DNA from 2 places in the Tepidibacillus fermentans genome. Region 2 is predicted to be linked to the other one. Evidence: riboswitches for the same ligand, from Rfam matches in the RefSeq annotation. Region 2 holds a riboswitch; the other holds the start of a gene.
The links. Region 2 has a riboswitch for cobalamin ahead of EDD72_RS03205 (FecCD family ABC transporter permease). Riboswitches for the same ligand answer to the same signal wherever they lie in the genome.
Positions count from the first base shown of each region.

Region 1: linked by a shared signal. The riboswitch ahead of EDD72_RS10280 (energy-coupling factor ABC transporter permease) and the one ahead of EDD72_RS03205 (FecCD family ABC transporter permease) in region 2 are both predicted to bind cobalamin.

Region 1 covers NZ_SMAB01000019.1:23,046-39,354, reverse strand. The annotation lists gene EDD72_RS10360 (adenosylcobinamide-phosphate synthase CbiB) at 12-977, opposite strand; gene cobT (nicotinate-nucleotide--dimethylbenzimidazole phosphoribosyltransferase) at 994-2,055, opposite strand; gene cobO (cob(I)yrinic acid a,c-diamide adenosyltransferase) at 2,068-2,610, opposite strand; gene EDD72_RS10345 (cobyrinic acid a,c-diamide synthase CobB) at 2,628-4,028, opposite strand; gene EDD72_RS10340 (cobalt-precorrin 5A hydrolase) at 4,028-5,131, opposite strand; gene cobM (precorrin-4 C(11)-methyltransferase) at 5,132-5,911, opposite strand; gene cobI (precorrin-2 C(20)-methyltransferase) at 5,908-6,627, opposite strand; gene cbiE (precorrin-6y C5,15-methyltransferase (decarboxylating) subunit CbiE) at 6,644-7,873, opposite strand; gene EDD72_RS10320 (cobalt-precorrin-5B (C(1))-methyltransferase) at 7,839-8,954, opposite strand; gene EDD72_RS10315 (precorrin-8X methylmutase) at 8,947-9,612, opposite strand; gene cobK (precorrin-6A reductase) at 9,652-10,410, opposite strand; gene EDD72_RS10305 (sirohydrochlorin chelatase) at 10,444-11,364, opposite strand; gene cobJ (precorrin-3B C(17)-methyltransferase) at 11,395-12,171, opposite strand; gene EDD72_RS10295 (energy-coupling factor ABC transporter ATP-binding protein) at 12,187-13,026, opposite strand; gene cbiQ (cobalt ECF transporter T component CbiQ) at 13,043-13,744, opposite strand; gene EDD72_RS10285 (energy-coupling factor ABC transporter substrate-binding protein) at 13,753-14,013, opposite strand; gene EDD72_RS10280 (energy-coupling factor ABC transporter permease) at 14,018-14,779, opposite strand; cobalamin riboswitch at 14,988-15,182, opposite strand; cobalamin riboswitch at 15,351-15,545, shown strand; gene nrdD (anaerobic ribonucleoside-triphosphate reductase) at 15,679-16,309, shown strand, end outside.
Region 2 covers NZ_SMAB01000003.1:112,903-129,211, forward strand. The annotation lists gene EDD72_RS03200 (ABC transporter ATP-binding protein) at 340-1,116, opposite strand; gene EDD72_RS03205 (FecCD family ABC transporter permease) at 1,120-2,154, opposite strand; cobalamin riboswitch at 2,292-2,477, opposite strand; gene EDD72_RS03210 (response regulator transcription factor) at 2,955-3,629, opposite strand; gene EDD72_RS03215 (DUF302 domain-containing protein) at 3,800-4,192, opposite strand; gene EDD72_RS03220 (sensor histidine kinase) at 4,445-5,776, shown strand; gene EDD72_RS03225 (accessory gene regulator ArgB-like protein) at 5,789-6,421, shown strand; gene EDD72_RS03230 (cyclic lactone autoinducer peptide) at 6,405-6,527, shown strand; gene sigK (RNA polymerase sporulation sigma factor SigK) at 6,641-7,357, opposite strand; gene EDD72_RS03240 (peptidoglycan D,D-transpeptidase FtsI family protein) at 7,479-9,293, opposite strand; gene udk (uridine kinase) at 9,372-10,013, opposite strand; gene EDD72_RS03250 (peptidase U32 family protein) at 10,014-11,300, opposite strand; gene EDD72_RS03255 (peptidase U32 family protein) at 11,320-12,240, opposite strand; gene EDD72_RS03260 (O-methyltransferase) at 12,243-12,890, opposite strand; gene mltG (endolytic transglycosylase MltG) at 13,009-14,064, opposite strand; gene EDD72_RS03270 (DUF1292 domain-containing protein) at 14,157-14,453, opposite strand; gene EDD72_RS03275 (DUF1292 domain-containing protein) at 14,473-14,748, opposite strand; gene ruvX (Holliday junction resolvase RuvX) at 14,754-15,164, opposite strand; gene EDD72_RS03285 (IreB family regulatory phosphoprotein) at 15,274-15,537, opposite strand; gene alaS (alanine--tRNA ligase) at 15,589-16,309, opposite strand, start outside.

The sequences.
Region 1 (16,309 bases), on a different contig from region 2:
TCATCACCAACCTAATTGGTAAAATAAAGCGACCAAAAGATCAAGGTATACAAGCCAATGAAGATTCCACTTGCACCATATAACAACTGAATCGTTTGTTGAATATGCTCTACCTGAAGTGGTCTAAGGTTGTCACCCATATACGCCCTTTTTTTTGGTTGGCCAAAATAAACATTGACCCCTCCTAAGCGTATATGTAAAGCTCCTGCAACACATGCTTCCGGTATTCCGCTGTTCGGACTAGGATGTAAATGTGCATCTCGAAACCAAATAGAAAGGGACTTTTTCGCATCCAATTGTAAGAACCAAGCCGCGAAGACGATGAGAACACCGGTGATCCTTGCAGGGATATAATTAAGTAGATCATCAAATCTTGCAGAAGCAAAGCCAAAATCACGATAACGTTCGTTTTTATACCCGCACATCGAATCGAGTGTATTGGCCGCTCGATACGCCATCGCCAATGTAGGTCCTCCTAAAATCGCATAAAATAATGGGGAGATCACTGCATCCACAATATTTTCCGCAATGGTTTCAACCGTTGCCCGAATCACTTCCGATTCATCCATATGATCAGTATCCCGACTAACGATATAACCAACCTGTTTTTTCGCTTCTTCTAGTTCTTTTACCTTTAATAAAGAGATCAGCTTCTTCCCCTCGTCTGCTAAGCCTTTTGTTGCAATGGTGGTTGAAATCATCCAAGCACCAACCAGCCAAGATAACCAAAGATGAACCTGATTCATTACAAATAAAATGAGCCATACCAATCCATAACTACTGCCAACAATGAGAATGACTAAAATAATCCCTAATAACCGCTCTGAAAAATGGGAAGTAAATCTTCGTAAAAATGTTTCCATATGGCTAATGGCATTGCCAATCAACACCACGGGATGTGTTAATTGCTTTGGATCACCAATCCACAAATCAATGAGAAATGCGGTTATCACTTGCCAATAAAGATATTGGTCCATACTCTATCCTCTGTCGTTAGTTTTGAGAAACGATTTTATTTGCTACGTTTGCCTCTTCAAAGGTAGCCATTTCCTGAAAGAGAGACTGAGCAGAACGAAGTATTGGAAGAGCTAGGATTGCACCTGTTCCTTCCCCTAATCGTAGGTTCAATTGTAATAATGGATAGATTTGCAACGCTTGTAGCATATGTCGATGTCCTGGCTCCTCAGATTGATGGGAAGCGATCATATAAAGTACACTCTTTGGTTCAATCTTTGCTGCAATCAATGCCGAAGCACCCGTATTAAAACCATCGAGCAGAATGGGAACTCGCTTATAAGCCGCAGCCAAAATCATCCCTGTCATCGCTGCAATTTCATATCCACCAAACGTAGCTAAAATCTCAAGAGGATCATTAGGCTGTAGATTATGGAATTGTAATGCTTGTTGAATGATCTCTTTTTTATGTTGCCACTGTTCCGAATTCAAACCAGTCCCCCGACCTACAACTTCATCAAAAGACCTTTGTAGTAATAAAGCAGCAATCGCTGCACTCGATGTGGTATTTCCAATCCCCATTTCTCCAATTGCTAATCCTTTTGCACCATTTTCTACTTCCATCACTCCTAAATCAAATCCCACTTGGATCGCCTCTATTGCTTCCTGTTGCGTCATCGCTTTCTCTTTGAGGAAATTCCGAGTACCTTGTCCAATTTTCTTCTGGATTAAGCGGGGATTATCGATCGAATCTTTCATTCCCACATCGACCACTTTTAATAACACATCATGATGACGTGTTAACACATTGATCGCCGCTCCACCATGAAGAAAATTATAAACCATTTGTGTCGTCACTTCGGAAGGAAAAGCAGAAACTCCCTCTTCTGTTATTCCATGATCCCCTACAAAAACAAAACTTGTAATCGGGTCCACATGGAAACGAGTCGTCTGATAAATGCCTGCCAATTGAATGGCCAAATCTTCTAACATTCCCAAACTACCCTGTGGTTTTGTCAGTTGATCTAAACGAGTCTCTGCTTCTTTCATCACATTCACATCTAACAATTGAATCTGATCAATAGCCGTTTGCCAATTCATGTTCTTTCCTCCTCAATATTCAATCCCTTGGATTGCTGGAATTCCTTCATTATAGTAATGTTTTACTTCTTGAATCTCAGAAACAAGATCAGCTTGGTTGATGAGTTCAGGTTTGGCATTTCGCCCTGTAATCACTACATGTAACGCTTTCGGTTTTTGTTGAAGAAATTGAATCACTTCTTGTAATGGAAGAACATCATCAATGGGAAAATCAGTGATTGCTAAAGCATTATTCAACTCGTCTAATACAATCAGATCATAAGAGCCGGACATTGCTTTCTCTTTTACAAATTCCCAACCTCTTTTTAACGCCTGCCGATGTTCTTCTGCTGTTTTCGTCCAAGTAAAGCCAATTCCTAATTGGTGGATCTCAATTCCTAACTTCTCTAATGTCTTTTTTTCACCATAGTCTCTTTCAGGTGATTTAATAAATTGAAAGATGCCTACCCTTAGACCTTGACCGAATGCACGAACGGCTAGTCCAATTGCAGCTGTCGTTTTTCCTTTTCCGTTTCCCGTATAAATGATCGTTAAGCCTTTTTTCGTTTCTTTCATCAATTTCTCTCCTTTCTTCAAGTGAATTTATCTTTTTTTTGATATTCAACTGCTTTTTCTAACCAATGAATAACCATATTTGGATTTGAAGGAAAGTAGAAGTGTGTATATCCAGCTACTAGATTTTCCTGATGGTAACCATCGAAAAATTCTCCGCCTAATCCCTTTACTTTATACGCATATGGGTAGTTTTCAATCGTTGGAATTAATCTAGAATAGTGAAATTCGTGTCCTTTTGCTGTCTCTCCTTTGTTTAATAATACTTGTTGCGTAAGTGCAGTGATTTCCCGATATCCTAATGCAGCTAAACGTTGTTGCATTTGAACTTTTGCAGGAATGATTCCGACCATCTCATACGAATTTCCATTGTGATCAACGATCGCCTCAGTTAAGAACATATAGCCACCACATTCGGCAAATGTTGGCATTCCCTGACTGATCTTTTCCCGAAAATCAGCGATTACCTTTTTCTGTGCGGTTAATTGAGCAGCAAATTCTTCCGGAAATCCTCCTCCGATATACAATCCATCTGCATCAACTGGAATGGTTTCCCCAGCCAAGGGGCTAAAGTATTGAATTCTTGCCCCATACTGTTCTAGTAGCTCTAAATTCTCAGGATAATAGAAATGAAATGCTTGATCTTTTGCCACAGCTATTGTTACAGGATAACATCGCTCAGAAAATGGCTGAAAGATAGAGGGGTGATTGACGACTACTTCTTCTGCTTTTTTGGCAATCTGTACGAATTGATTGAGATCAATGTGCTCTTCTATCAATTCGGCTAATTGCTGAAATAATGGATTAAGTTCCCCTCGTTCAATTGCTGGAACAAGTCCTAGATGTCTTTCCGGTATACTCATGATTTGGTTTTTATTTAAATAACCAATCACTGGAATTCCTGTCATATCTTCGATCGCTTTTTTGACCAATTCATAATGTCGAAACCCTCCCACTTGATTGACAATTACACCAGCAAGATGAATACGGGGATCCATTTGCTGAAACCCAAGAACCATCGCTGCTGCACTTCGGGCTACTCCCTCTGCATTAATAACCAAAACGACTGGAGCGTTTAATAATCGGCTTATTTCCGCAGTACTTCCTCTGTCGCTTAGAGGGTCTTTGCCATCATAAAATCCCATCACACCCTCAATTACTGCAAGATCTGCACCAAGTGAGCCACGGATAAAGATTTCCTTCATGATTTCTGAATCAACCATCCAAGTATCAAGATTCCTTGACTCCCTTTTTGTCACTGCAGTGTGATATGTAGGATCAATATAATCGGGTCCTACTTTAAACCCTTGAACAGTGATTCCTCTTTTTACTAGAGCAGCCATTATACCAATCGTTAACGTCGTTTTCCCTACTCCACTTCCTGTCCCAGCAATAACAACTCTTGGAATCTGTGTTTTCATCAATTCACTCCTTTTTCTAATCTACCAATGGAAATCGTAACGTTCCCTGCTTTTTTCTTTTGCAATAGAAGTTGATTTGTTCTAGCAGATAAACAAGCAGCAGGTTCACTCACCCCATAAACCCCTATATGACGATAAACCGTTTCTGAAGGATGTTGAATGGATACCTGATTTAATTCATCTTTAGTATAAAAAACGATTGGCCATTGGTACTTTTGATGAATCTCTAATAATCCTAATTCATCCCTTTTTAAATCAATGGTTGCGAGATGGTCAATACTCTTCCAGGATAACCCTTCCTCTTCTAACGTAGAAAAGATCACAGACTCGATTTCCGATGCTGATGTACCACGATTACATCCGATTCCAACCACTAATGTTTTCGGACGGTAGAGAATGGTCTTCTCAGGGAGATCATTCCATTCTTGTTGATGAAGCAATCGATCGGTAATGACAATTGCCCCTTGATAATCTTCCTTGATTCTACTTTCACTTGATATCGAAGAATAAAACGTAAATTGTTCAGAACGAGGAATCGAAGAAGGCCACCAATCCCTTTCTCCAACTTCTTGAATGATCGCAATTTTTTCGTCATTCACAACCGCTGCACTTACCGCTGTAACATGTTGAACGGAATCCAGCTGCCAACCATATTGAACTCCTAGCAAATCAACAGCTAATTTTTGGTTGACATCAGACGATGTCGTAATAACTGGAATCGCCCCCATTAAATTGGCTACTTGATTGGCTAAATGGTTAGCCCCTCCTAAGTGTCCAGACAAGACACTAATGGCATACCGGCCATTGTCATCTAAGACAACAACTGCCGGATCTGTCCTTTTGTCCTTGATAAGTGGAGCAATTATTCGCACAACAGCACCAAGTGCCATAAATAAGATCAATCCTCGATAGGATAAAAATAAGGAAGATAAGAGCGTTGCCATACTACCATCAATCACATAAATATCCTTTTCTTCTTCATCTCCGAAAACCCATTTTTTTGGATAATAGAGATCACTATCAGGTAGTCGCTCATGCAGAAATCGTGCTTGACTTACTCCTTTTTTTGTAATTGCCACAATCGCATATGCTTTTTTCACCATTTACTCCCCTTTTCGATATCCATGGCTAAATCGCCCATCATACAATTTGGAACGATTTTTATCGATATCCAGATGATTTTGAAAAACGTTGCCGGCCAAAATCATCGCATGGGAGTGAATATTCTCTTTCTTCAATTCCTCTACCACTTTTGCCAATGTACTTTGGATAATTTTTTGATCTTCCCAAGTCGCACGATATACAACCACAATCGGTGTATCTTCTGCCCATCCAGCGAATCTTAATTCCTCTACGACTTTTCCAATAAATGATGAACTTAGAAATAATGCAAGAGTACTATGGTGACGTGCTAATTCCCTTAATTTCTCCTTTTCTGGTACAGGGGTTCTTCCTTCTATTCTTGTAATGATTAAAGTTTGAGTTAGTTCTGGAATGGTAAGCTCCGCCTTGATTTGTGCAGCAGCCGCAAAAACGGAGCTTACACCAGGGATGATCTCATAATCAATACCTTCCCTTTGCAATCGTCTCATTTGTTCCGATGTCGTACTAAAAATTGAAGGATCTCCAGTATGTAAGCGTACAACAAGACTTCCTTTTTGAATTTCTTCAACGATCATCTCTATTTGTTGTTCCAAGGTGAGCCCTGATGTTTTAATCGTTTTTGCTCCTTTTTTTACCCTATCTAATAAAGAAGGATGGATTAAAGAATCGGTATAAAGAATCACATCTGCTTGTTGCAGTAGTTTTAACCCTTTTACTGTAATGAGATCAGGGTCTCCAGGTCCTGCTCCAACGAAATAAGCCTTATTTTCTTTCATCATGTTCTCTTCACCACCATTAATGACAAATAGGGTAACTCTTTTCCTTTTAAATCTAATACGTTTTTGTAGATGATTTCTTCGTTTGAAGTTGCTTTTGTGACTATTGCAGCCTTTTCTAAGGTATTGGTTTCGATTAAAACATCGACTAATAAATCAAGGACTTTTGCTATTTTTAAGAAAATAATCGTCTCATGTTGTTCAATTGCTTTTTTCATGTGATCTTTATTTCTCGTAGCTGGAATAATTCCGACCTGTGCATCGCCATCAGCTAATGGTAAATGTAATGAAGCCGCGGCACCAAAAATTGAAGAAATTCCCGGAATCGATTGGACGGCAACCTCTGGATGAAGGAGTCCCATATATTGGCGAAGATGAATAAATGTACTATAAAATAAAGGGTCTCCTTCTGTAAGAAAAGCAACATCCTTTCCCTGTTGTAAGTAGCGAAATACTGCTTCTGTTGCTTCTTTCCATTGCTGTTTGATGATTTCTTTATTCTTGGTCATCGGGAAAAGTAAAGGAAGCAATTGCTGCCTTTCCATGTCAATAAAATCACTTACAATCGACAAAGCATAACTCGCCTCATTTACCGCCTTTATTGGAAAAGCAATCACCGGTGAATTTTTGATCACCCGTAATGCTTTTAATGTGAGAAGTTCGGGATCGCCAGGGCCAAGGCCAATACCAAAAAATTGTCCGATTTTATGTTCTTCCATCCGCTTCTTCCTCTCTTCACCCTTTTGAATTCGTTGCTGTAACAATATAAATTGGATTTAAACTCTCAAATCCTGTTTTATTGACAATCGGCTTACTTCGGGCAATCTGCACAAGTGTAATTTTCGGTGAACATCCCTTATTTTCAAAAAAATGCAAAGTATCCATCAACGTTTCCATCGTTATGGCGTTCACGATCACCCTTCCGTTTTGCTTCAGCCGATGACAGCCTAGCTGAAGGATTTCTTCTAACCTCCCATTGCTCCCTCCGACAAAAATCACATCTGGATCGGGAAGATCGTTTAAACAATCTGGGGCTTCTCCATGGATAACTGTAAAATCCGTACGAAACTTCTTCATATTTTTTCTAATAAAATCTATATTCTCAATGTCTTTTTCAATCGCATAAACTTTAGCATCTGGCTGATATTTGGATGCTTCAATGGAAACAGAACCTGAACCAGCTCCAATATCCCAGAGAATATCTCCTGATCTTAATTTCATTTCTACTAAACTTAATACCCGTATCTCTTTTTTGGTTATTAATCCTTTTTTAGGCTTTTTTTGATAAAATTCTTCGTCTTCGATTCCCAAATTCCAACTTTGAACGGCTGGAATTTCTTTTCGTCTTCGCAATATGACGATATTTAACGGTGCGAATGTTTGAACAGCCGCTTCTTCTAGAGATAATAGATAAACCCTTTCATTTCTTCCACCAAGATATTCACCAATAAACATTTCATACTCATCAAATCCATAGTTTAGTAGATACTTAGCAATCGCTGTCGGAGAATGAACAGTATCGGTTAACAGAGCAATCTTTGCTTTTCCATCGATTCTTTGGGCTAGACCTGTTAGTGCCCGTCCATGTAAACTTTCTATATAAGTGTCCTGCCAAGTATCTCCCAACCTAGCAAATGCTAATTGAAGTGAACTAAGGTGGGGATAGATGGATAGATTTTCACTTCCTACGATGTCAAGAAACAAACGGCCAATTCCAAAGAAAAGTGGATCACCTGAAGCAAGAACAACCACCTTTTTGTTGATTGCTTCCTCCTTTAAACGGTGTAGGATAAATGGAAGATCTCCTTTTAAGACCCATTTTTCTTTTTGAAAATGAGGAAAATAGGAAAGGTGTCTTTCCCCGCCGACTAAAATATCTGCTTCATCGATCCATTTTCGATAGTGAGGGGAAATCCCATTTTCTACATCGTTACCGATGCCAATGATCTTTATTTTTCCAATCATCCATCTCCACCCTCCCAAGAACTCTTCCCAATTTTGAAACAAGAATGACCTCTAGGATCAATCCTCCCTGAATATAAGAAAGACTCTCTAAAGCGACCAAACGGCAAATTTCTGCAAAATAAGATGGTCTATTTTCTTCGATGATGATTTTCTCAACCCATGCAGCCGTATTGGCTTGTTTAATTTTTTCTTGAACTGAATTGGAAATGTAAAGCCGGTTTGCAATATTAGCTAGAAATTGAAAATCAATACTCGACTCTTTTGAATGAACCATCATCTTCCCTTGCGCAACCTTGGATAGTTTTCCAATCATCCCTAAGATGGTTACCTTTTTTGCTCCTAGTCTTTTCGCGTGTTTTAAAGCAAAGCCAACAAATTCGCCCATTTGGATAAAAGCCATTTCCTCTTTTTCCTTAAAGATGTTCTGCGCAATCTTTTCACTTGTACTCCCAGTCGTTAAAATAAAATGGTCGATCCCATTGATTCTGGCAACACGAATCGCTTGAACAATACTTGCCTGGTAAGCATCATGAGAGTAAGGGATCACCGTACCTCTTGATCCTAAAATGGAAATCCCACCAATAATCCCCAATCTAGGATTTAATGTCTTTTTCGCTAACTCTTCACCATTGGGTACCGAAATGACCACTTTTACACCTTTTGTAAGTTGATAGAATTCTAAAAGCTGTTTTACTTCTTTTTCGATCATGCGTCTTGGAACAGGATTGATTGCTGCTTCGCCAATAGGGACTGGTAATCCAGGTTTGGTTACTCGACCAACCCCTTTTCCACCGTCTATCTCAATCCTTTCTTCATCAAGCCATGAAACGGTTGACAGAATCAACGCTCCGTGAGTGACATCGGGATCATCGCCTGCATCTTTGATCACACCTGCCGTTGCTGTGGTTAGGCTATACGTAGAGTTTTGAATGGGAAATCTAACCCTCTCACCAATCGGCAACTGGATTTCGATATCATAAATCTGGCTCTGCTCAATTAACATAAGTAGAGCTGCTTTTGTTGCGGCAGTTGCACAGGCTCCTGTTGTATATCCGCTTCGTAATCCTTTTTTCTTACTCATTTTCATCCCGATTCACTTGTTGAGCCATCAGTGAGAGAGCATTCACAATTGCTGCAGCCACTGGGCTTCCACCTTTTCTTCCTTGATTGGTAATATACGGAACATCTAATTTCTGTAATTCTTCTTTTGCTTCTTTTGCAGAGACAAAGCCAACAGGAACACCGATGATGAGATCGGGCTTTGCTTTTCCCAATTTTACCAGCCGAATCAGTTCTAAAAGTGCTGTTGGTGCATTTCCGATAGCAAAAATACCCCCCTCGATTTGGCTTGTTGCCTTTTGCATGGCAAGAATCGAACGAGTTATGTTTTGTTCTTTCGCTTCCTTGACGATATCCTCATCCCGTATATGACAAATGATTTGTCCACCAAAATGTGTGATGCGAGATTGATGGATTCCAGCCTTTACCATTTCCACATCCGTCACAATTTTTTTTCCTTGGCGAATTGCGAAGATACCCGCTTTCACTGCTTCTGGATGAAATCGTAAACTTCTCCCTAATTCAAAATCCGCGGTCGTATGAATCACTCTTTTGACAATTGGAAATTGTTCTTCGGAAAAAGAATGATTACCGATTTCTTCTTCTATCATTTCAAAACTTTTTAACTCAATCTCCTGAGGTTGAATCGTTATTGGCGAAAATTCCACGAAAAAATCCATATCCCTCACCTTTCGTTGATTCCATTTACAACTCATTTACTAGTGTTCCTCTAGGTATTTCAACAAATCTTCAAACTGATGAAACACGATAGGATACTGGAGTTTGGGCCTTTGTATCACGATCGTCTCAATTCCCATTTGGATGGCACTCTCTACCTTTTCTAAAAATCCTCCTTCTTTCCCACTTTCCTTTGTAATTAGAAGATTGATTCCATATTTTTTATAGATGGCTTGGTTCAATCCAGCTGAAAATGTTCCTTGCATGGCAATGATATTTTCCTTTGGAATTCCCAATGATTCGCACTTTTTTAGGTTTTCTACCGTAGGTAAAATGCGAAAAATGAGTCGAATATTTGGCTCCCCTAATAAAGACTTTGCAAATCGATCAATTTTAGTGATTCCTGTAGTGACGAATACAACACCTTTCTTTTCTCTTATCCATTTAATGGCTTCTAAATAGGAAGATACGAAATGAAGGTATTGGCTCTCACTTAGAACTGTTGACGGCCGCTCATACCGTAAATAAGGTATGTTTACTTCTTTTGCTACTTCCATCGCATATTTTGAAACAAGTTCTGCATAAGGATGTGTCGCATCAATAATGGCTTTAAATTTCTTTGCAAGAACCATTTCTAGCATTTGTTCTTTCGTTAACCTTCCAATATAAATGGGGATGTTTAAAGATTTATATTTTTGGGCAGCTTGTTCTGTGACCACACTTACGGATACCTTCTTATTATGTTGCCGTAAAAAAGCAGTTAGTTCTCTTGCATCTTTTGTTCCTGCTAATACTAACATTTTATCTAACCTCTGCTTATGGTTCTTGTTCACTTATTCATGATGTTGAAGATGAGTATGCTTTTCGTATTGATGATTATGGTGATGATGACCATTATGATGATGTACGTGATCATGGTGATCATGATGATGAGAATGATGTATAAAGTTTAAACGATACTTACATAAGTCACAATTAAGGGCTGGTTTCCCCTCTAATGCTTCAAAGGCACGGTCAGTGAGAACATCGATTAATTTGTGATCAAGCCCTAGATATGGAGCTCTTTTGATCTTTCGGTTTGGATATAATTGTTGATAATGTTCGATCATTTGATCCATTCTTTTGATCAATATCCCTGTGAATAAGAAAAAAGGTAAAATATAAATGTTTTTTGCCCCTGTCGCAATACATCTTTTGATCCCTTCTGTAAACGTCGGCTCTGTTATTCCCATGAATGCAGGTTCAACCCACTTAACCGGAGTCCGTTCCCACAATAACCGCATGATTTTGTAAAGATCGCTGTTTGCGTCGGGATCACTACTTCCCCTTCCCACAAGTAAAATCGCTTCATCTTTCCTTTGTTCCCCACTTTCTCCTTGAAAACCTATTTCTTTCAGACGATCTGTGAGAATTTGTAACGTTACTTCATGAATCGCGATGGGCCTTCCATATGTAAAAGTAACGTCTGGATATTTCCCTTTTGCTTGATCAATCTCATAGGGAATATGTATTTTAGCATGACCAGCGGAAAAAAGAATAATCGGTACGAGCGCGACTTTTGTTGCCCCTTGCCGAATACATTGATCAATTCCTTCAGCAACTGTAGGTGTCGTTAATTCTAAAAAACAAGTTTCAATAATCGGTACCGACTTTATTTCTCTGATTTTTTGTGCTACTTTTTCTGTGAAACGAAATACTTCTTCATTTCCTTCCGCATCGAGACTCCCATGTGCAACAAATAAAATGGCTTCCATTTCTTCTCCCCCAAAATTTATATTTTTTCGTTAATGTTCTGTTAAACTGTATTTATTTTGATAACCACGTGGTGTCACGATTTTTTGATCAAATTGAAAAGTGGCCTGATTACCAACAATAATGGTGGTTACCATATTCATCTCATGATGAAGCATTTCACCTAAAGTCGTCACGATGACTTCTTGGTCGTCTCGATACGCATTCTTTACAATGCCTACTGGTGTATCAGCCGAACGGTATTGCAATAAAATTTCTTGCGTTTTTTGGATCGGCAGAATTCTTTTCTTACTTTTAGGATTATAAAGAGCGATGACAAAATCTGCTTCTGCAGCCAGACGAATTCTTTTTTCAATTTGTTCCCATGGTGTTAAAAGGTCGCTCAAACTGATCGTACAATAATCATTCATAAGGGGCGCACCGAGTAAAGCGGCTGCTGCGTTAACCGCTGATATTCCAGGGATCACTTCAATTTGAACAGATATTTTTCCCTCTCTTGATGCTAAAATTTCGTAAATAAGCCCAGCCATTCCATATACCCCAGCATCTCCGCTAGAGATAACAGCTACCATTTTTCCCTTCTTTGCTAGATCAATCGCGAGCTCTGCTCTTTCAATCTCTTTGGTCATTCCTGTGGCGACCACTTCTTTTCCCTGAATATATGGAAGGATAAGATCGATATAAGTCCGATAACCTACGATGATTTCGCTTTTATTAATAGCAAGTTGTGCTTGTTTTGTCATTAATTCCACACTACCAGGTCCAATTCCAACAATGAATAGATGTCCAATCGTTCCCATTTTGTCCATATTTCCCTTCACTTTTTATTTACAGATGTTATGTAATAAAGATAATAATTCAGTAGATGAAGTTGGTGGTTTTATCGAAGAATCGATTCGTTTCTGTTTTAATAACCCTTGGTAGATTTCCCAAAAAATTGGCGGTTTTAAGCCAGAATCCCTTAATATTGTTGCGTCAGAAAAAATCTCCAAAGGTGTTCCTTCTTTTAATTTTTTTCCATTTTTTAAAACAATGAGGTGGTCCGCCCATTGATAAGCCAGTTCCAAATCATGAGTAGATAAAAGGATTAACTTGGAGCTTGATTTTTCTTCTAAAAATTGGATCAATCGTTCGATAGCCTTTGGTTCAAGATAGGCGGTTGGTTCATCTAATAATAAAATCTCTGGTTCCATCACCAAGACTCCAGCTAAGGCTACTAATTTTTTTTCACCTAAACTAAGATAATGGATTGGCCTCTGTACCAAATGGGTGATATGTAAATATTCCATAATGAACTGAACTTTTTCTTGAATCATTTTATCGGGAAGGTTCAAATTTTTGAGTCCATAGGCTATATCCTCCCAAACATTTGATAAGAAGAGTTGTTGTTCTGGGTCTTGAAAAACTATACCAACCTTCCTTCTTAATCGATTTAATTCTCTAGGAGAATACTTAAGTTCTTTTTGATTGACGGTCACTTTACCTGACTTTGGTCGGAAAATGCCATTAATATGGCCTAAAAGTGTTGATTTCCCTGCTCCATTATGGCCAATTAGCGCAACCTTTTTGCTATTCGGGATCTTTAGGGTTAAGTGATCAAGTGCTACCGTTCCATTCGAATATTGATAAATTACATTTTCAAATTCAATCATTGGTGGTTCCATAATTTTTTCCGTCCTTCTATACTTCGATATTGGCTTGTTTAGTTACAGCAGAACTTTCAATAGCTCCTCTGCTTTCTAAACCGATCGCCCATTTTCGATAACGCTCTAAAGAATTTATAAAAAGTTGTGATAATAAGGCAGAAAATGAATAAAGTGAACGAGTAAAGTTTTTATAACCAAGCCGGGAAGTTTGCGCTATTTTCATTTGATATGCTGTATCCAACAAAACAAATAGAAAACGATAGATGAGCTTCGCAATTTCGAGAAGATCAACAGGAATTTTCAATTTTTCCATTACTTTTATTAAGTCATGAAAAGGAGTGGTCAGTATAAGAAAAAGTAAGCTTGCCGTGTTAGACAGCGATTGAAAAAATATACTTCCTGCTGTTTCTATTCCTTGTTTCGTAATCCCAATATAATAAGGGCCGATGGAAAGAAAGCCCAACATCATTTTTGGTGATGGAGAAATGGATAGCATAATGCTCATAAGGCTAACTCCTAGAAAAAGACCCATCCCTAGCAATAATGTTAGATAATCCTTCCATGGCACTTTGGCAAAACCAATAGTGATCGTGACAGTAATAACCCAGATCATAAGATCGCCAATCCAATGAAACAAAAAAGATAGGATAAAACTTACAAACACAAATATCAATTTGATGAAAGGATTAATTCGAATGAAACGATTGGTATACGCAATTTGATCAATTTTCAACATTTAATTTCTCACCTGTCATTATCCTTCCTCTGATAAAAACCAATTCCATAAATGAGAACACCGAATCCTAAAATTGCTTGAACGGAAAAAAGGATTTTTTCCATTGTCTCATTAGGTTCAAAAAATAAATTTGTAATCCACGGTTGATAATCTCGATCTATCGTTGAAATTACTCCTTGTGCTTGATCATCCGTCCCAGTAAATTCAAGATTTCCTAAAAAATTTTGTAAAAAGAGAATAAGGAACAAAACGAATACACTAAGTAGTATTTTTTTATTTACCCCAAGTAAAAAACCTCCTTTCTTTTTGTAAAAGGAATTGCAGTTCTTGCTGATGATTGTGCTTTAAAAGTTGAATAACAATAACTGTTATGATTCCTTCTATCATCGCTAACGGCACCTGAGTAACAGCAAAGATCGTAAAAAATTTCTGAAATGATTCCATCATTCCTCCAATTTGTGAAGGAAACGCAAGAGCTAATTGAAATGAAGTCACAACATAAGTCATTAGATCCCCTAAACTTGCGGCGAAAAAGATTGCAAGCTTATCTCTATGGAACAAACGTCTAAATAAATGATACGTACCTACTGCAAATATTGGCCCTATAATCGCCATCGAAAAAAGATTAGCACCTAAAGTGGTAATTCCACCATGAGCGAGTAAAAGAGCCTGAAAAAGTAAAACAATTCCCCCAATTACACTCATGATCGCTGGACCGAATAAGATGGCACCTAATCCTACCCCTGTCATATGACTACTACTTCCCGTAACTGATGGTAGCTTTAGAGCAGATAAAGCGAAAGTAAACGCCCCTATTACACCAAGGAGTAATTTAAACTGAGGATTTTCTTTGATAACGATACGAATCCTTTTCACTCCAAATACGAAAAACGGAGTAGAAATCACCCACCAAAAAGCAGCCCATTTAACCGGCAAAAAACCTTCCATAATATGCATCGCATAAGCAGGTTGTGGAATGAACAAAAAATAAATCGTTAATAACAAAACCTCAACACTAAATGATCGATATTGCAAATCAATTCCTCCCCCCAATAAAATAAGCACCCCTACCCTAAAGATAGAAGTGCTTGATGTGCTCTAGTGAATATTCTCCGCCATATCACCTATTTCATAAGAAAAACACTTCACTCCGTTTTACAAGGAAAGCGTTGAAGTGTTCTAAAGTGCAATCAATGCTGATATGGCAATGAAACGACAAACACTCCCCTATCTCCCGTAGGGTTTTGTGTTCAGAAAATAGGCAGGTCTCCTGACTTCGATTCACCGTCTGTATAAGGCCTTCCCAATTTTACAATCAGTGGCATTGATTTATACAGACTCCTCGTTACAGTGGCGGGACCGTGTCGGATTTTCACCGGCTTCCCTTTTAATCCAAGTTATGATTGCATAACTTGGAACCTATTTCCAACGATATTTAATTTTATTAACTTTATATATAACCCATGACTGATAGCATGTCAACTAAATTTTTCATTTTGTTACTGTATAAAAAATAATCATTGCAAAAAAGCAAAATTTGTTATTTAATATCAAACAAGGAATACAACATATAGAAAAAATCGTTTTAAAAAAACAATATATAGTGTTTTATGCAAAAAAGTAAGGTGTTTTAAAACTTAAAAGGGAATCTGGTGAAAGTCCAGAACTGTCCCCGCAACTGTTAGTGTGGACGAAATGAGTAAAAACCACTGTGCAAGAATGCTTCATGGCTCTTGTACGGGAAGGATTCAAAGTAGGAAGAAGCACAAGTCAGGAGACCTGCCTTACTTTTCAAGTTTCATTTTCTTCGGGAGTTGGGAGGATGGAACGATTGTATAAACAGGTATATTTTCTATAATTGCCTTTTTATGCCATCGTTCAATCCGCTCAAAATTGAGCGGATTTTTTTATCAAATATACAAGGAGGCTTTTTTATGTTTAACAGTTCAAGTGAAATTATCAGGTCATTTACGTCAGCAGTAGAAAACAAAAAGACAGATTTTTTAAAAAGGGAAAACAGTAATTATGTATATTCTTTGCCATTATTAAGACACCACTTAACCAATTTTGCAGAAGAAGAATTCTTATTAAATGAAATTTTACCTAAAGAATTAAAAGATTTATATGATCAAGGAATAGTCTACATCCATGATAAACAACTAAGTCCTTATTGTGTTAGTGTTGGGTGTAGAGATATCGCCACTTTTGGAATCCCTACCCTTGCCAAAAATATGTTGTCTTCTAAACCAACGAAGAGACTAGATACGCTTTTACGTCATTTTAGTAATGTGGTTGTTTTAATGTCTCAACAAGTTTCTGGAGCGGTTATGCTGTCGCAAATGACAACTGTCGCTGCATCGTATTTATATTTTGAAGAAATAGAAACACAAAAGAAGTATTCCCAAAACGATTTAAAACAATTATTCCAAAGCTTAATTTGGGAAATGAATATGCCTCTTCGAAGCGGTTCCCAATCTGCCTTTTCCAATATAACGATGGAATTTGGCAAACCTTCCGAAGAAATCAAAGATGAATACATAGTCATTGGTGGAGAAGCAAGAAATA
Region 2 (16,309 bases):
TCCTCCTTATCATGGATTCAGCATCTTTATTCCAATTTTAGCAAATAACTTTTATGAAATACAACTAGACAAAGCATTTCATATATAATGAAAAACGGAATATAAAAGGAGATCAATATTCGATTTGATGGGAATCTACTTGTCATGTCGAAGTGTAAAATGGCGTTTGTCAGAAAACTACCTACCTTGGATGATATCAAGAAGAATCACGATAAATTTACTGACGAGCTTGAAAAGTTTAAAGAAAGACATTCTAATCTTGCGGAACTTATGGAAAGTAGTGGAATCAGAATTATATTATCTCCCATTAATCCAAACGGAAGGTGCAACTTCATAGACTTATGCTTGTAAGAGAATTTGTGGTACTTTTAATTTCGGATGATTCACTACAATCAGTTTTGTTTGATAAACCCGTTCGATTTCTTCCGCGCGAATGACCTCTTCCACTTTTCCTAGAGACTCCATCTTACCATCATGAATTAGCAACAATTGACTGCAATATTGTGCTGCTAAATTGAGATCGTGCAATACCATAATCACAGTAATTCCTTTTTCTCGTTGCCATCTACGGATGTGCTCTAGCACAACCATTTGGTGACCAATATCTAGATAAGTAGTTGGTTCATCGAGAATAAGCACTTCTGGTTGTTGCACCATGGCTCGTGCAAGCGAGACTAATTGCCTTTCTCCACCACTTAAGGTTGCAACTTGTTGTGCTCTCTTTTCCCATAATCCTAGCTGATGGAGGGTCTGTTTAACTATGAATAGATCACGACTTGATAGACTTGAAAAGAAGTTTAACCACGGGTATCTTCCCATCGCGACCACTTCCTCTACCGTAAAAGAAATAGGTGGTGTCCCTTTCTGGGACATGACCGCTATTTTTCGAGCCAACTCTTTTTTTCGATAGCTCGTTATTTTTTCTCCCTGAAATAAGATTTCTCCTTCATCAACGTCAAACAAACCACTCATAGCATGGAGTAAGGTGGTTTTCCCACTTCCATTTGGTCCGATGATGCCAAGGATACTTCCCTCTTCTATTTCAAAATGTATATTATACAACACTTGTTTTTGACCAAAAAAATGGGAAACATGATTCACTTGGAAGAGACTCATTTTTTAACTCCTCCCATTTCGACTTTTATAAAATAGATAGGCGAAAAAGGGTGCACCCAAAAACGCAGTAAGAACACCGATTGGAATCTCTCTTGAAGGAATAATAGTCCTTGCTAAGGTATCGGTCCAGAGTAAGAAAATTCCACCAGCAATCACAGAGACCGGTAATAAGATCTTATGATTGGAACCAAATACGATACGGATCAAATGAGGAATGATAAGACCAATAAATCCGATGATTCCCACGATCGAAATAGCCGATGCAGCCAAAAGTGATGCAAAAGCTAAGATCAAAACTTTCTTTTTCTGGACATCCATTCCTAAATGAATTGCCGCATTTTCACCAAGAGAAAGGATATTAAGATCACGTTGTTGAATGAGTAAGAATAGTGTCCCAATCATGAAATAAGGAATCAGTACCCAGACATCCTGCCAATCATGATTAGCTAAACTCCCCATCATCCAGAAAACAATCGATTGAAGTTTTTTATCTGATATGGTGATCAGAAAAGATAAAACGGCCCCCATAAACGATTGCACAATCACTCCCGCTAGAATGAAGGAGTCACTTCCTCGATGCCGTTGTTTACCCGATATTAGCAGTACCAAAATCAACGCTAGTACTGAGCCAAGAAAAGCAAAAATAGGCAAAGTAAACCGCCCAAACAACATAAGATTCGGTATAAAAAGAATCGCGATTGCCGCACCTAATGCAGCCCCTGAGGAAACACCAAGAATATAAGGATCAGCAAGTGGATTCCTTAATACTCCTTGAAAGGCAACGCCAGATACCGATAGCATAGCTCCAATTAGGATAGCGAGGAAAACTCTAGGCAATCTTAGATTCATCACGATTAATTCTTCACTAGCCTCCCATGTTGGAGTACTGTTAATAAACGGAATATGGTGAATCAAAATTTTTGTCGTTGTTGGTAGTGCTACTGAAACAGAGCCAATCGAGACACTTGCAAAGATTGAAATTAGGAGCAAGAGGATAAGCCCTCCTGTCCAAATGATCATGTTTCTTTTCTGATTCATAACTTCACCTATTGAAATAATGATAGAAAAAGCAAATTAAAAGCAAAATCCCTTTTTATCGAAGATAAAAAGGGATCAAAGTAACATGATGAGTTAATCAGTTTATTGATGCCTCCCCTTTTCCTCGAAGGTTTAGCTTCCTTAATAATAAATAGGCAGGTCTCCTGGCTTATGGCATACCTTCCACTCCTTCCCATCTAACGACAGTGGATTCTTGAGGAGGCTTCTACCAAATACAGTGGCGGGACCGCATCGGATTTTCACCGATTTCCCTTTTCATCCTTCTGATTGAATCAGTAGGAACCTATTTATCACACGCTATTTTGTTTTCTGTGTCTATTATAGCGCACTACAAAAAATTCACAAGCAATAGCAAACTATTGTCAGAATTTTTTATTCATCTTCGCAATCAAAAAAAGCGACTGAATGAGTCATCGTCTGAGTCAGTAACACACTGGGAGAACAGCCTAATCGATAAAAGAAAAATTGTTTTCTTTTAAACTGTTTCATTTATCACTTCATTTTTTTGTGTTTGTAAAATATAAACCTATTCACAATCAGGATTCCAATCAGTATTAAGAAAATCCAAAACGTTCCTCTCATCCAAAAATACATATGGTGCACCATCATCCCTCTACCCATCATCATCCCCATCTTATATGGAGGAAACCAAATCATCCGAATCGCGAACAAGAGGAAGGAAACACCAACAAAAATTGAAAATACAGAAAAAATAACCCATAAAAATTTTCTCATGATTCCCACTTCATTCCTTCAAAATAGATTCAAATCCCTCATTCTTATTCTACTTTATATCCGATTCCCCATACCGTTTTTATGATTTGTTCTTCTAATCCAGCTTTTCGAAGTTTTTCTCTCAGATTTTTAATATGAGAATCAACGGTTCGATCCTCTCCCATAAAATCGATACCCCAAACCAGTTCAACCAATTGTTCTCGTGAAAGGACTTTCCCTTTGTGCTTAATTAAGATTTCCAATAAATCAAATTCGGTTTGAGTAAGGTTGATCGTTTTTTCTAAGTAAGTAGCAATCCGCGCTGAGAGATTTAAAACAATCCCTTTATATTTTAATAACTCATCTTCTTCTGTATTTTTTTGTGTTCTTCGTAATAAGGCCTGGATACGAGCAACCAACTCTGCCTCTTCAAATGGCTTTACCAAGTAATCATCGGCTCCAGATGTAAGTCCAGTTACTTTATCCTCTGTCGTGCCTTTTGCTGTTAGCATCAAAACGGGTAAATCAGAAACTTTCCTCACTTTCTCTAATGTTTCCCAACCATCCATGACAGGCATCATGATATCAAGCACCATCAAATCATATTCTTCTTTTAGGATTTTATCATATGCTTCTTTTCCATTTTCTGCTTCATCTACTTGATAATGATGTTGTTGTAAATAAATTCGCAGTAGTTGTCTCATATGAAATTCATCATCAACGATTAAGATCCTAGTCATAGCTATCAACTCCTACAAAACTGATTGTAGAATGAAACTATAAAGAAAGTATGAAGATCAATCAAATGATCTTTTTGGATTAGTTTACCATAAAATCAGAAATAATTCCTGTAAAAAAAAAAAATCCCACTGTGTATATCACACAATGGGAAACGTTTCGTATGTAAAACTTATTTTGCTGCTGCATCCATCACGCTGATCATTAAACCTTCTACTTTGTCAGCGATTTTATTCCACTCTTCTTTTCCATATTGATTTAATAGGAAAGTAGGTCTTGGTAGACGAACATTTACACCATTTTCATCTTCAGTAACCGTGATTTTGCATGGTAGGAAGATGGATACTTCAGTACCTAAAGAAAGGATTTCGTAAGCCTCACCCGCATTGCAAATTTCTAATACGCTAACCTTCTTTTTAAAATCGTATCCTTTCGCTAAGATGTTCTCATGAATGTTAATACGAGCTACAATTTTAAATGCAATCTTCTTTAATTCTGCATCAATTGCCTCAATGGTTTGTTCAAACTCTTTATTTGATGCTACAACATATTCAAAGTGTTCCATATCTATACCCCTCCAAAAAAGTTTTTAGGAATAATTCCTATTTTCACTTTCCATTTTACTTTTTTTCTTACTATATAGACAAGAATCATTCTAATTTTTTTTGAACTTTTCTTAAAAAGTGATGATAAGTGCTGATCCTGATATTTAGCCTCTTTTTATTTTTAAAATTTATTCTTTTAAATGAAAGGATTTTAGAAAAAAATGGAGAACTTATTTTTATAGAAAATTGCATAAATTTGGAGGCATCATAGAATGAGTTTTATTCTGAACTACTTATTTATCACCTTTCCAGAATTTTTTACGATCTTCTTATGGGGAACAACACTTTTTGGTTATCGTTTTTCTGAAATAAAAAAACAAATTCTATTCATGGCCGCTTTCTCTGGATTGTTCTCTGATCTTTTATGGAAGATAAATATTTTATCCGACTTTAGAATTCTTATTACTTTAACTTCAAGCTTTCTTTTATACAAATTTATATTAAAAAATAGTTGGATTCGTTCTTTTTTCATTTTTTTTAGTACTTTTTTTAGCTTATTGATTACTGAATCTATTATTGTGATCGTAGTAGGACAATTTATAAACATAGATGATATTTTGCAATCATTTCCTTTAAAGTTCCTTATCACTTTTTTATATTTATCCCCGTTAATGTTGGGTACTTGGATTCTACATAAAAAAAATAAATCAATTCTATCATTTTTCAATCAAAATGGCTATGATAGGAAAAAAGCGCTTTATTGGACAATGATTTTTGTTTTTGCCTTTTTACAAGGTTATCTTATTATTTATATGAATTACGCTTTTTACATCGAAGAATATCAATTTTTACATAAAGAAATCATATTTAAAATTTCTGGGTTCCCAATAGTCAGTCTAATACTCATTATCGCCAACATCGTACTTATTTATTTTACAATCAAACTTAAAAACTATCATTTAGAAAAAGAAATTATCCAATACGAAGATAGCTATCATGAAAATATTCAAAATTTAATCCATACTTTAAAAAGTGAAAGACATGATTATCTCAATGAAATTCAAACATTATACATACTCGCTAAGACTGAAAGTTTTGATGAACTGAAACAATATATTCAGCAACTTGTTAACAATATACAATCGTTAAATCGTGTAACACAAATTAAAAACATTCCCGTTAGCGCACTATTACATTCAAAATGGAATGAAATTGAATCAAAGGGAGTTGCTCTAGAAGTTATAACAAAAACAAGTGATATCTTTCCTACAATAAAAGGGTATGATCTCGTAAAAATCATTAGCAATATTTTAGATAACGCATTGCGAGCCGTAACTGAATTTCCGGTTAAAAATCCCAAAATTGAATTTATTTGGGATAAACAAGGGAATGAAGCAGTCATCTCAATAGCAAATAACGGACCAAAAATCGAAAAAGAGCTACTCTCAAAAATTTTCCAACAAGGTTTTTCAACAAAAAAAGCAAATGGTCAGCATGGATACGGATTATCAATTGTCAAAAAGATAATCGAAAAATATCATGGTTCGATTGAAGTTTTGTCAGATGATCATAAAACGGAGTTTATTATGAAAATCCCATTATGAGGTGAATAGATAATGTTAACAACTATTTCCTACATATTGGCCACTAAATTAGCTCATGCTGCCGAACGAGAGGACGTAGATTATATTAGGTACGGTATTGAGATTACTCTTAGTGTTCTTTTAAAGATTGTTTTCTTTATATGGATATCGTCACTTTTTGGGGTAACAGCCAAAATGTTAATTGTTGCTTTTTCATTTGCTTTTTTCCGTATTTTTTCCGGAGGAATTCATCTTTCAACTTTTCTTCGTTGTCTAATTTCCTCTACAATTTTATTCTTAATCCCTTCAATAATAATAACAAAGGATTGGTTATTCTCTCCAGTAATATTAACAGTATTTACCTATCTAATTGGTATTTTATCTACAATATTTTTTGTTCCAATAAGTGCAACAAACCGTCCAATCCCCATTGAGAAAAAATCAAGTTTTAAATGGAAAAGTTTTTTGTTTCTATCTTTATGGTTTATTCTAAGTTTATTTTTTACCAAATATTTACATTCAAAAACCTTTGCCATTTACTCTTCTTTTGGAATACTCATTCAATCTTATACTTTAACACCTCTAGGTTCTAACACCTTTAAGATGATAGACAAGTTTTTCGATCTTAAAAAGAAAGGGGGGTATAAAAATGAAAAAATTATATAAGAAGATTGCTTCTTTATTTGCAATGGTAGCTAGAATTGAAACATCCGCCGCTAGCGTGTATTTTATCTATCAACCAGATCCACCCAAATCAAAAAAAGCCCATTAATTTGGGCTTTTTTTCTCCATATTATAAGCAAAGGAACGTAGCAAATGTATTTAAATAAGTTAATCAATGTTTTTGAAAAAAAGAATGTTCTTCATCAACATCCTTTATAAATATTAATCATTCTGTACTTTTTTTCGGCTTGCTCGGTAGAACTCATTAAACAACTTCATCAATGCTCGTTTTTCGATCCTAGATACATAAGAACGTGAAATCCCTAATTCCTTTGCAATCTCTCGTTGCGTTCGTTCGTTTCCATCTACTAATCCAAACCGGCCAATCACCACTTCTTTTTCTCGATCATCTAGAATATGCAGATGATTGTAGATTTTACTCTTTTCTATCTTCAATTGAACTTCATCCACAACAACATCTAAATCTGTTCCAAGTACATCAATTAAAGTGATTTCATTTCCTTCTTTATCCGTACCAATTGGATCATGAAGTGAAACATCTTTTCTTGATTTTTTTAGTGAGCGTAGATGCATTAATATTTCATTCTCAATGCAACGTGCGGCATAAGTTGCTAATTTTGTTCCTTTATTGGATTGATAGCTTTCAATTCCTTTAATTAGGCCAATGGTTCCAATTGAAATCAAATCTTCAGCATCTTCTCCCGTATTTTCAAATTTCTTCACAATATGGGCAACAAGTCGTAAGTTATGTTCAATCAATTTATTTCTTGCATTTTTATTGCCTTTTAATAATAGCTCAATCTGTTTTTCTTCTTCCTTTTCATCTAATGGTTGAGGAAAGGCATTATTTTTGACATACGATACAAATAAGGAGAGTTCTTTAAACAATAACGCAAGAGCAGTAAAAATCCCCGGCACTTTGTCACCCCCTAGGCGTTTAAAGAAAAAACTATTATATTCTATGTAATAGGCCAACTTAATTGTGCCTGTACATTTTCAATTCAATAAAAAAAATATAGATGGGGGTTTTCCATTGGGATTATTTTTTCTTGAGTGCCAATTCATCCATGAGCTCTAAAAATATTTTTTTTGCAATTCGTTCTTTTACTTGTTTTTCAAGCTCAGATAAACTTCGAGTATCTACATTCTTAATTGCAACAGCAATCGCATAACGTGGTCTTTCCACTGGGCCATAACCAATAAACCAGCTATTGTACACACCTTTAACCGATGTTTCTGCTGTTCCTGATTTACCAGCTAAATCCCATCTTGCTTGATTGAGATATCGCCCTGTTCCTTCATCAACCACTTTCTCCATCATCTTTTTTAGTCTTTCATAAGACCGCTCATTTCCAATTAGCGATTCCCTTTTTTGTATTGGAAATTCAAAGTATTCTGTTTCGTTTTTGTAGATGACTTTCTCAACCAAACGCGGCTGATATACTTCGCCATGATGAAGAATCGTTACAATCAAATTGGCTGCAGCTAACGGTGAAATTCGTACATCTTGTTGACCGATTCCAGTTCGGAGAATGGAACCAAGGTCTTTTCTCTTCATTGGCTCATAAAAGACACGATTGGATTGCTCATTATCGATTTGTTTGAAGTTTTCTTGCTTAAAAAATTCATCTGTCCATCCTACGATACCAACTAAACCTAGCTTTTCAGCATATTCTTCGATTTTTTCTGGACCTAATCGTTTCGCCAATTCTCCAAATACGATATTACAAGATTCCGCAAATCCTTCCTCAAATGTAATTTCTCCATGGGCCTTAGAACAAGTGAATTGTTCGCTTCCGTAATCTCCAGAGCAAAAGAACTTCTCTCCTTCTTTTACCACACCTTCCTCCATCGCTGCTATTGCGATAAGGGTTTTGAAAATGGAACCTGGCTCGATCACTTGTACCGCTTTATTATTCCAATTCGTTGAATTCGGATCAACTTGATTAAGATTAAAATCTGGAGCACTTGCCATCGCTAAGATATCTGCATTTTTAGTATCAAGAATGACTATGCTTCCCTCTTTCAAACCGCTTGCCTGTAGTTCCTTTTGCAGAATTTCCTCTGTTGCCTTTTGCATCTCTTTATCGATGGTGGTTACAAGTGACAGTGGGTAAAACTGATCCTCTTGGATTTGATATTTTGAAGCCAGACCATTTAATGGTTTGCCCTGATTATCGACAAAATAAGCGATCTTTGATTCTTTTGTTCCTTGAAGAATCTCTTGAAAGGTTTTTTGTAATCCTGAACGGCCAATCAAACTGTTTCTATTTAATAAACCTTCTTCGAGAGATTCATGATATTTTTCTTCAATTTCTTTCGGATCATTTGCTAAAAAACCGATCAAATGTTTAGCAACCATCTGCTCTTCATCCTGAAAATGATAATTGCTCACAATAATCCCCGGTATTTGTAAAGATTCGATTTCTTTTTGCTGGTAAGTGCTAACTGTAATCGGTTGGCCGTTTTGTTGTAAATAAGTTGGCCTTTTTAAACTTTTTAACTGTTTAACTAAAGACTGTTCATCTATTTGGAGGATTTTGGTTAACGCTTCGATCTTACTGCGTTCAATCGATTCTCTGATAAAAGGAAAAACAATAACCGTTTGCAGTTCTTTTTCACCTAAAAGTGAAATCCCATGCCGATCATAAATGTTTCCTCGTCCACTTGATAAAACAAATGACTGTTGTCTTTGTTTCACAGAGTTTTCAATTAAGTTGATATGATGCTTGGAAAAGTCTTTCGTAGCAATGATTTGAATCCAGGCTAAACGCCCGATTACAATTCCAAAGAGGAATACGATGAGCAACATCACCCGAAACATTCTTTTTTTGCGGCTTTGTATTATCGACATTTTCTTTCTCCCCTATAGATGTAAGGTAATACTATCATCGACAGATTTCAGGGGAGATAAACATAAAAAAAGTGAAGACTAGATCGATCTAGCTTCACGTTCCGCAAGAATCGTTTTTATTTTTGTCACAAGTAAATCAATCGCGACTTTATTTTTTCCACCTTCAGGGATAATAATATCCGCATAACGTTTTGTTGGTTCGATGAATTGAAGATGCATAGGACGAACAACTGATAAATATTGATCGATGACAGACTCCATGGTTCTTCCTCTTTCACGGATATCTCTTACTAATCGGCGAATAAAGCGTTCGTCTGCATCCGTATCAACAAAAATCTTAATATCCATTAAATCGCGTAACCGTTTATCTTCCAAAACAAGAATTCCTTCAATGATAATGACTTCTTTTGGTAAGAGTTTAACCGTTTCTTTTTTACGGGTATGAACGGTGAAATCATAAATTGGTTTCTGAATCGGTTTATAGGCTAACAAACGATGAAGATGCTCAAGAAATAAGTCATTATCAAAAGCAAATGGATGATCGTAATTGGTTTTTACCCTTTGTTCAAAAGGCAAATGAGATTGATCTTTATAATAGGAGTCTTGTTCGATCATGAGTACTTGTTGATCAGGGAAACTCTTTAAAATCCGCCTAGCGACTGTTGTTTTTCCTGATCCCGTTCCACCGGCTACTCCGATTACAACGGGTCTTTGCATAATTTAATTCTCCTTCCGCATCATATCATAAGGATAAACAGGTTGGTCTACTTTGATTTTCACAATTTGTAGTGGGTGTCTCGCTGCGTCAAGTTCATTTCCTTCTTCATCCACAATTCGTTCAATCCGCTGAATAAATTTCGTATTTGGGCCGAAGAATTCAACTTCTTGTCCAACTTGGAAATTATTCCTTTGTTGAATTGTAGCTATACCTGTTTTTTCATCATAATTCAGGACAAGGCCTACAAAATCATACTTCCTTACTTTTGGTCCTTCTCCATAGATTTGATCCTCTTTATTTGGCATTCGATAATAAAAGGCCTTCGTCAATGGGCGATGACTTGCTTTTTCAATTTCATCTAACCATGCAGGGTTAAATCTATAATTCTTTGGATCTGTGACATAGGTATCAATGGCTTGACGATAAGCATTTACCACGGTTGCCACATAATGGACACTCTTCATTCTACCTTCTATTTTTAAAGAGTCAACCCCTACTTCAATCATATCTGGGATCGAATCGATCATACATAAATCCTTCGAACTCATCGTATAAGGATCATCTGTCTCTTGAAATAATGGAATTTCTTGTTTATCTTGAACATTTTCTTCTTCGATTATTCCATCTTCAAATAAATCATATTTCCAACGGCAAGATTGAGCACAACCTCCACGGTTCGCATCACGACTGGTCATGTGATTAGATAGAACACAACGACCAGAGTAAGAGATACACATCGCACCGTGAATAAAGGCTTCAATTTCTATATCCACATGCTTTTTGATTTCACGAATTTCCCTTATCGAAACCTCACGGGCTAGCACGACTCTAGAGATTCCTTCTTCTTTCCAAAATTGAATCGACTGCCAATTGGTCGTAGACATCTGTGTACTTAAGTGGATTTCTATTTCAGGAACCAATTGTTTTGCTATTGTAATGATCGCTGGATCGGCAACAATAATCGCATCGATCCCAATTTTATATAATGTTTTCAGGTAATCTTCTAAACCATTTAGATCATCATTATGAGCAATAATATTGGTCGCAACAAATACTTTTGCTCCACGAGAATGAGCAAAATCCACACCCTTTTCCATATCTTCAAAAGTAAAATTACCTGCTTTTGCACGTAAGCCAAATTGTTGTCCACCGATATAAACCGCATCTGCACCGTATCGTACCGCGAATTCTAGTTTTTCTAAGTTACCTGCAGGTGCCAGTAATTCTGGTTTTCTGATAATTACCGGTTCAGGTTTTATGATTTCTTGTTCTCTTGAAATGATACTCATGCTGTTCACCACCTTCGTTTTAATAATATTGTTCTTTAAAATAAAACCCAGTCCCAAGTGGGCGATTTTTCGGTTGTATCGCTTCAATATCTTTGGAAGATACAGTAACCTTGTTTCCAGTTACATATTGATCAATCGCTGTCCGATAATGTTGAACGACTTTTTCCAAATAGTTCGTTGATTTTAAAATTCCCTCAATTTTGAGACTATCAATCTCTGCATCTATTAATTTTCCAATATGATCAATCATGCAAATATCTTCCGCACTCATGATGTGTGTACCATGAAGATCTTCAAAAACTGGATATTGTTCGTTAGGACGTTTATGCTCTCGTAAGAATAACCCTCGATCTTGGGAAGTATCCTTTTGTTCTTGACCTGTAAAATCAAGGTAGCTAGATACAAGTCCCCTTTTTGAATGAAAAATACACGTCATTCCGTGAACTTGAACCTGTACTTCAATATCAACATGTTGCTTAATATCAATCACTTCTTGAAGGGACAATTCCCTTGCAAGGATCGCTCTCGTTGCTCCTTTTTTCGCCCAGTAATTCACCGTTTGATAATTCGTGGACGTTGTCTCCGTATTCCAGTGCAGAGCAATTTGTGGAGCTACTTTTTTCGCGATCATAAGAACAGCAGGATCACCAAAAACGATCCCATCCACCTCAAATTGTGCTAATCGTTGAATATATTCTTCTAGCCCTACTAACATTTCATTATGAAATAGAGCATTCATCAGCACATAAATCTTCTTTTGATTTTGGTGGGCAATCTTGGTCGCCTCCCCAATCATCTCAAGGGTAAAATGGCCTGGCATACGTAGCCCATATTCTTTGCCCCCAATATGAAGAGCATCTGCACCTGAATCAAACAAACGCTGCACTTCGTCTAGATCCTTTGCAGTAACTAATAATTCAGGCTTTTTCTTCGCTGACATGTCTATTCCTCCAATTTATAGGATATCGCTAGTCCATCACCAATTGGAACAAACGATGTGAGTAGCTTTTTTTCATCTGCAAGTTCTTGATTGAAGCGATGAAGCTTTTTTAACATAGGTTTTGTTTGCACGATTTCTTCCTCAGCGATATATCCGCGAAAAAGAATATTATCAAACACAAAAATTCCTCCCACAGGTAATAACGGGAAGGCTAATTGAAGAAATTGTTTATACTTTCCTTTGGCGGCATCAATAAAAATAAATTCAGATTGAGGTAAGTGAGGAAGGATTTCGATCGCATCCCCTTCATACAAAATGATTTGCTTATCCAAGCCCGCGATTCTAAAATTTTCCTTTGCCCGAGCAATCATTGTCTCGTTACGCTCGATCGTATGAATCGTTGCATAGGGAGCTGATTTTGCCAAAAAGATCGTAGAAAAACCAATAGCCGTACCCACTTCAATGATGTTTGAGGGACGAATCATATTTAATAAGACTTGAATCAGCTTCATACTTGGTACTTGAATAATTGGAATTTCTTCCTTTATTCCTTGTTGTTGCAATTCCTCAAGAAAGGAATCATCAAGGGGTAATAACTCGGTTATATATTGATCCACTTCTTCTTTAATAAAACCCATGTTCTGCTTCACCTCAATCACGACAAAAAATATTTTAACATATTCACAGTGTTAATTCATCTAATAAGACAAAGAAATTGGCATTTTCGCCAATTTCTATTAATCAAGCCTCTTCTTTCTCACTTTTAACTTACCAATTCCCTTTTAAACTGAGCCGGGAATCGGAATCATACTTTTGGTGTTCAGCGAATGTTTTTGAAAAATAGTGTTCGCCAGAACCATCTTTTTTTGTGACAAAAAAGAAATAATCATGTTTTGCAGGAAAAATAGCAGCTTTGATTGCTTCTATGCCTGGGTTTGATATTGGCCCCGGTGGAAGCCCATCATTAATATATGTGTTGTAAGGGTTTTTGATTGCTAAATCGGCAAAAGTGAGTCGATCTTTTTGTTTTCCTAATACAAATTGAACAGTAGCACAGGATTGTAATTTCCATTTATTATTTAAACGATTATAAAAAACTCCTGAAACAATTGGTCTTTCCTTAGCGACACTCACTTCTCTTTCGACAATCGAAGCCAAAGTAACTGCCTGATGGATACTCATTTTTTGATTTTGAAGAACTTTAGTCCATTCCGGTTTCCATTCTTTTTGAAATTGATGTAACATCATATTGATAATTTCTTCTTCTGTTGCACCTTTTTTCACGACATAAGTATCTGGAAACAAATATCCCTCTAATCGATATTGAATGTTCGCATTATTCGGAATGGCTTTTATAAAATCATAGTTAAAATTACCTTCTTTTGCTAATTTCAAAAAATTCTCCTTATTTACAATTCCCTCTTTACTAAGCTTGTCTGCAATTTGCAGAATCGTATACCCTTCCGGAATTGTAAATCGTACCGTATCCAATACGACATTCCCTGATACAAATTGTTGAACGATTTCACTTATACTCATCTGTTTAGATAATTGATAGCTACCGGCTTGTAATTTTGAAGCGTCACCTTTATATTCTAAATATAGTTTAAATGCCCATTCACTCTTGATTAATTGATGTTCTTTCAGAATTGAAGCGATTTTTGTAGGTGTACTTCCTGGGGGAATTTCTATTTTTACCTTCTGTACAGCCGTCGAATCAACGGGTTGAAATTGTGAATAAACATAACTAATGATGATTACAGCTAAAATTACGACAGTCCCAGAAATGGATAAGATCCATTTTCTCTTTTGGCTGAGATCCATGATTCTCCCCTCACCATCTTTTTTATCTCCTATATCGTTATTAAGTTAGCATAAATCGCCAAAAAAAACAATGAGAGAAGGAAATCCCTCTCTCATTCTCCATTTTGCATCGTCCATTCATCGAATAACTCAACAACATCTTCCCATTCATCATCATCTTCAATAAATTCTAAGTCAAAATCTCCATTGTCTAATTTTACAACACGGAGAACTTCAATCTCTCCTTCTTCAGATTCGGAAGATTGAAAATAAGCATAATGTTTACCGTTAAAAACTAACTCTAGTAATAGTTGAAAAAGATATTCCTTTTCATTTTCATCAAATAGTGTGACTTCTGAGCCCAACTGTTCTTTTAACAAATGGACTTCTTTGATTTCTCTTTTCTGCATCGTTTGTCTCTCCTAAGGTTCATTGATTAAATTCATAATCAAGCGTATTGAATACTTCCTCAACTAAATCCCACTCTTCCTCATCTTCTATGGGATAAAGCTTCATGTCTTGACCATCTTCTTCAAAACGAAATGCATAAACCTCTGCTTCTTCCTCATCTCCAGTAGTATCTGCTGGAGTAACAAGGATATAACGTTTATCCTCTACTTCAAACTCATAAATGATCTCAAATTTTTCTTCATTTCCTTCATCGTCAGGAATAAAAAGAAATTCTCGTTCTTGTTCTTGACTCATATCGATCACCTCTTCGCATCTAAATAGCCTTGCAAAATCACCATAGCAGCCATTTTATCAATGACCTTTTTCCTCTTTTTCCGACTTATATCCGCTTGTATCAAAGTTCTTTCTGCCAAAACCGTAGTTAAGCGTTCATCCCATAAGCGAATCGGTAGTTCAAATTCAACTTCTAATTGTTTGGCGAAATCCATGATCATTTCAGCTCGTGGACCAATCGTACCATTCATATTTTTTGGTAAGCCAACGACAATTTCATCCACTTCATATTGATCAATGATCTCTCTTAGACGTGTCAAATCATGATCCAATGTTTTTCTTTGGATAACCTCAACACCCTGAGCTGTCCAGCCTAATTCGTCACTAATGGCTATACCAATGGTTTTCTCACCTACATCTAATCCTAGTATACGCATACGATAAATTCCCTCATACTCTAAGTGTTCTTTTGTCTAAATTGTGAAAGAAAAGGGGAGTCATTCTCCCCTTTTGTAACGAAGAATTTAAATTTTTTATATCTTTGACTTACTCATGGTGCTGTTTAAGATAGAATCTGACTAATTCCTCGATGATCTCATCGCGTTCAATCTTACGAATTAAATTCCTTGCGTTATTATGCCTTGGAATATAAGCAGGATCTCCAGATAGTAAATAGCCGACAATCTGATTGATCGGATTATATCCCTTTTCTTTTAAGGCCTCATACACCAAGATGAGTACATCTCTTGGTTCAACCCCTATCTCTTCAGATTTCACGTTAAATTTCATCGTATGATCCATCGAGCTCATTGGTAACACCTCTTTTCCAGATTCTTACGCACATGAAACGTTCCAGTTAAATTATGCTAATTTCATTGTAACCGATTTTACATATTCCGTCACGTACTTCAATGCATCTTGTATTTTTTCTGGTTCCTTTCCGCCAGCTTGAGCCATATCAGGTCGTCCGCCACCACCGCCACCGACTCTACTTGCTAATTCTTTAATTAAGTTTCCAGCATGGTAACCTTTCTTGACCAAATCATCAGAAACAGAAACAACAAGATTTACTTTATCATCTTGTACAGATGCGAGAACAATAATACCTGTCGTTACTTTTGTTTTTAGATCATCTAATACATTTCGTAGATTTTTCATATCCATGGAACCTACTTTTGCGCGTAAGACTTGAATGTTTTCGATTTGCTCGACACGATCAACAAGATTCTTCGCTTCAATATTGCTCAATTTCGCTTTTAAAGATTCATTTTCTTTTTGCAGCCCTTTAATCGTTGATTGTAATCCTTCAATTTTTTCAGGAATATCTTGGATGTTCGCCTTTAATTCTTGCGAGACTTGTTTCAGAAGAGACAATTGCTGGTTCATATACTGGTATGCCCATTTTCCCGTGACCGCTTCAATCCTCCGAATTCCTGCCCCAATACTGCTTTCTGAGACGATCTTAAACATTCCAATCTCACCGGAATTACGAACATGACAACCACCGCATAATTCTAAACTATAATCCCCAACTTGAACAACACGAACTTCATCTCCATATTTTTCATTAAAAAGGGCCATA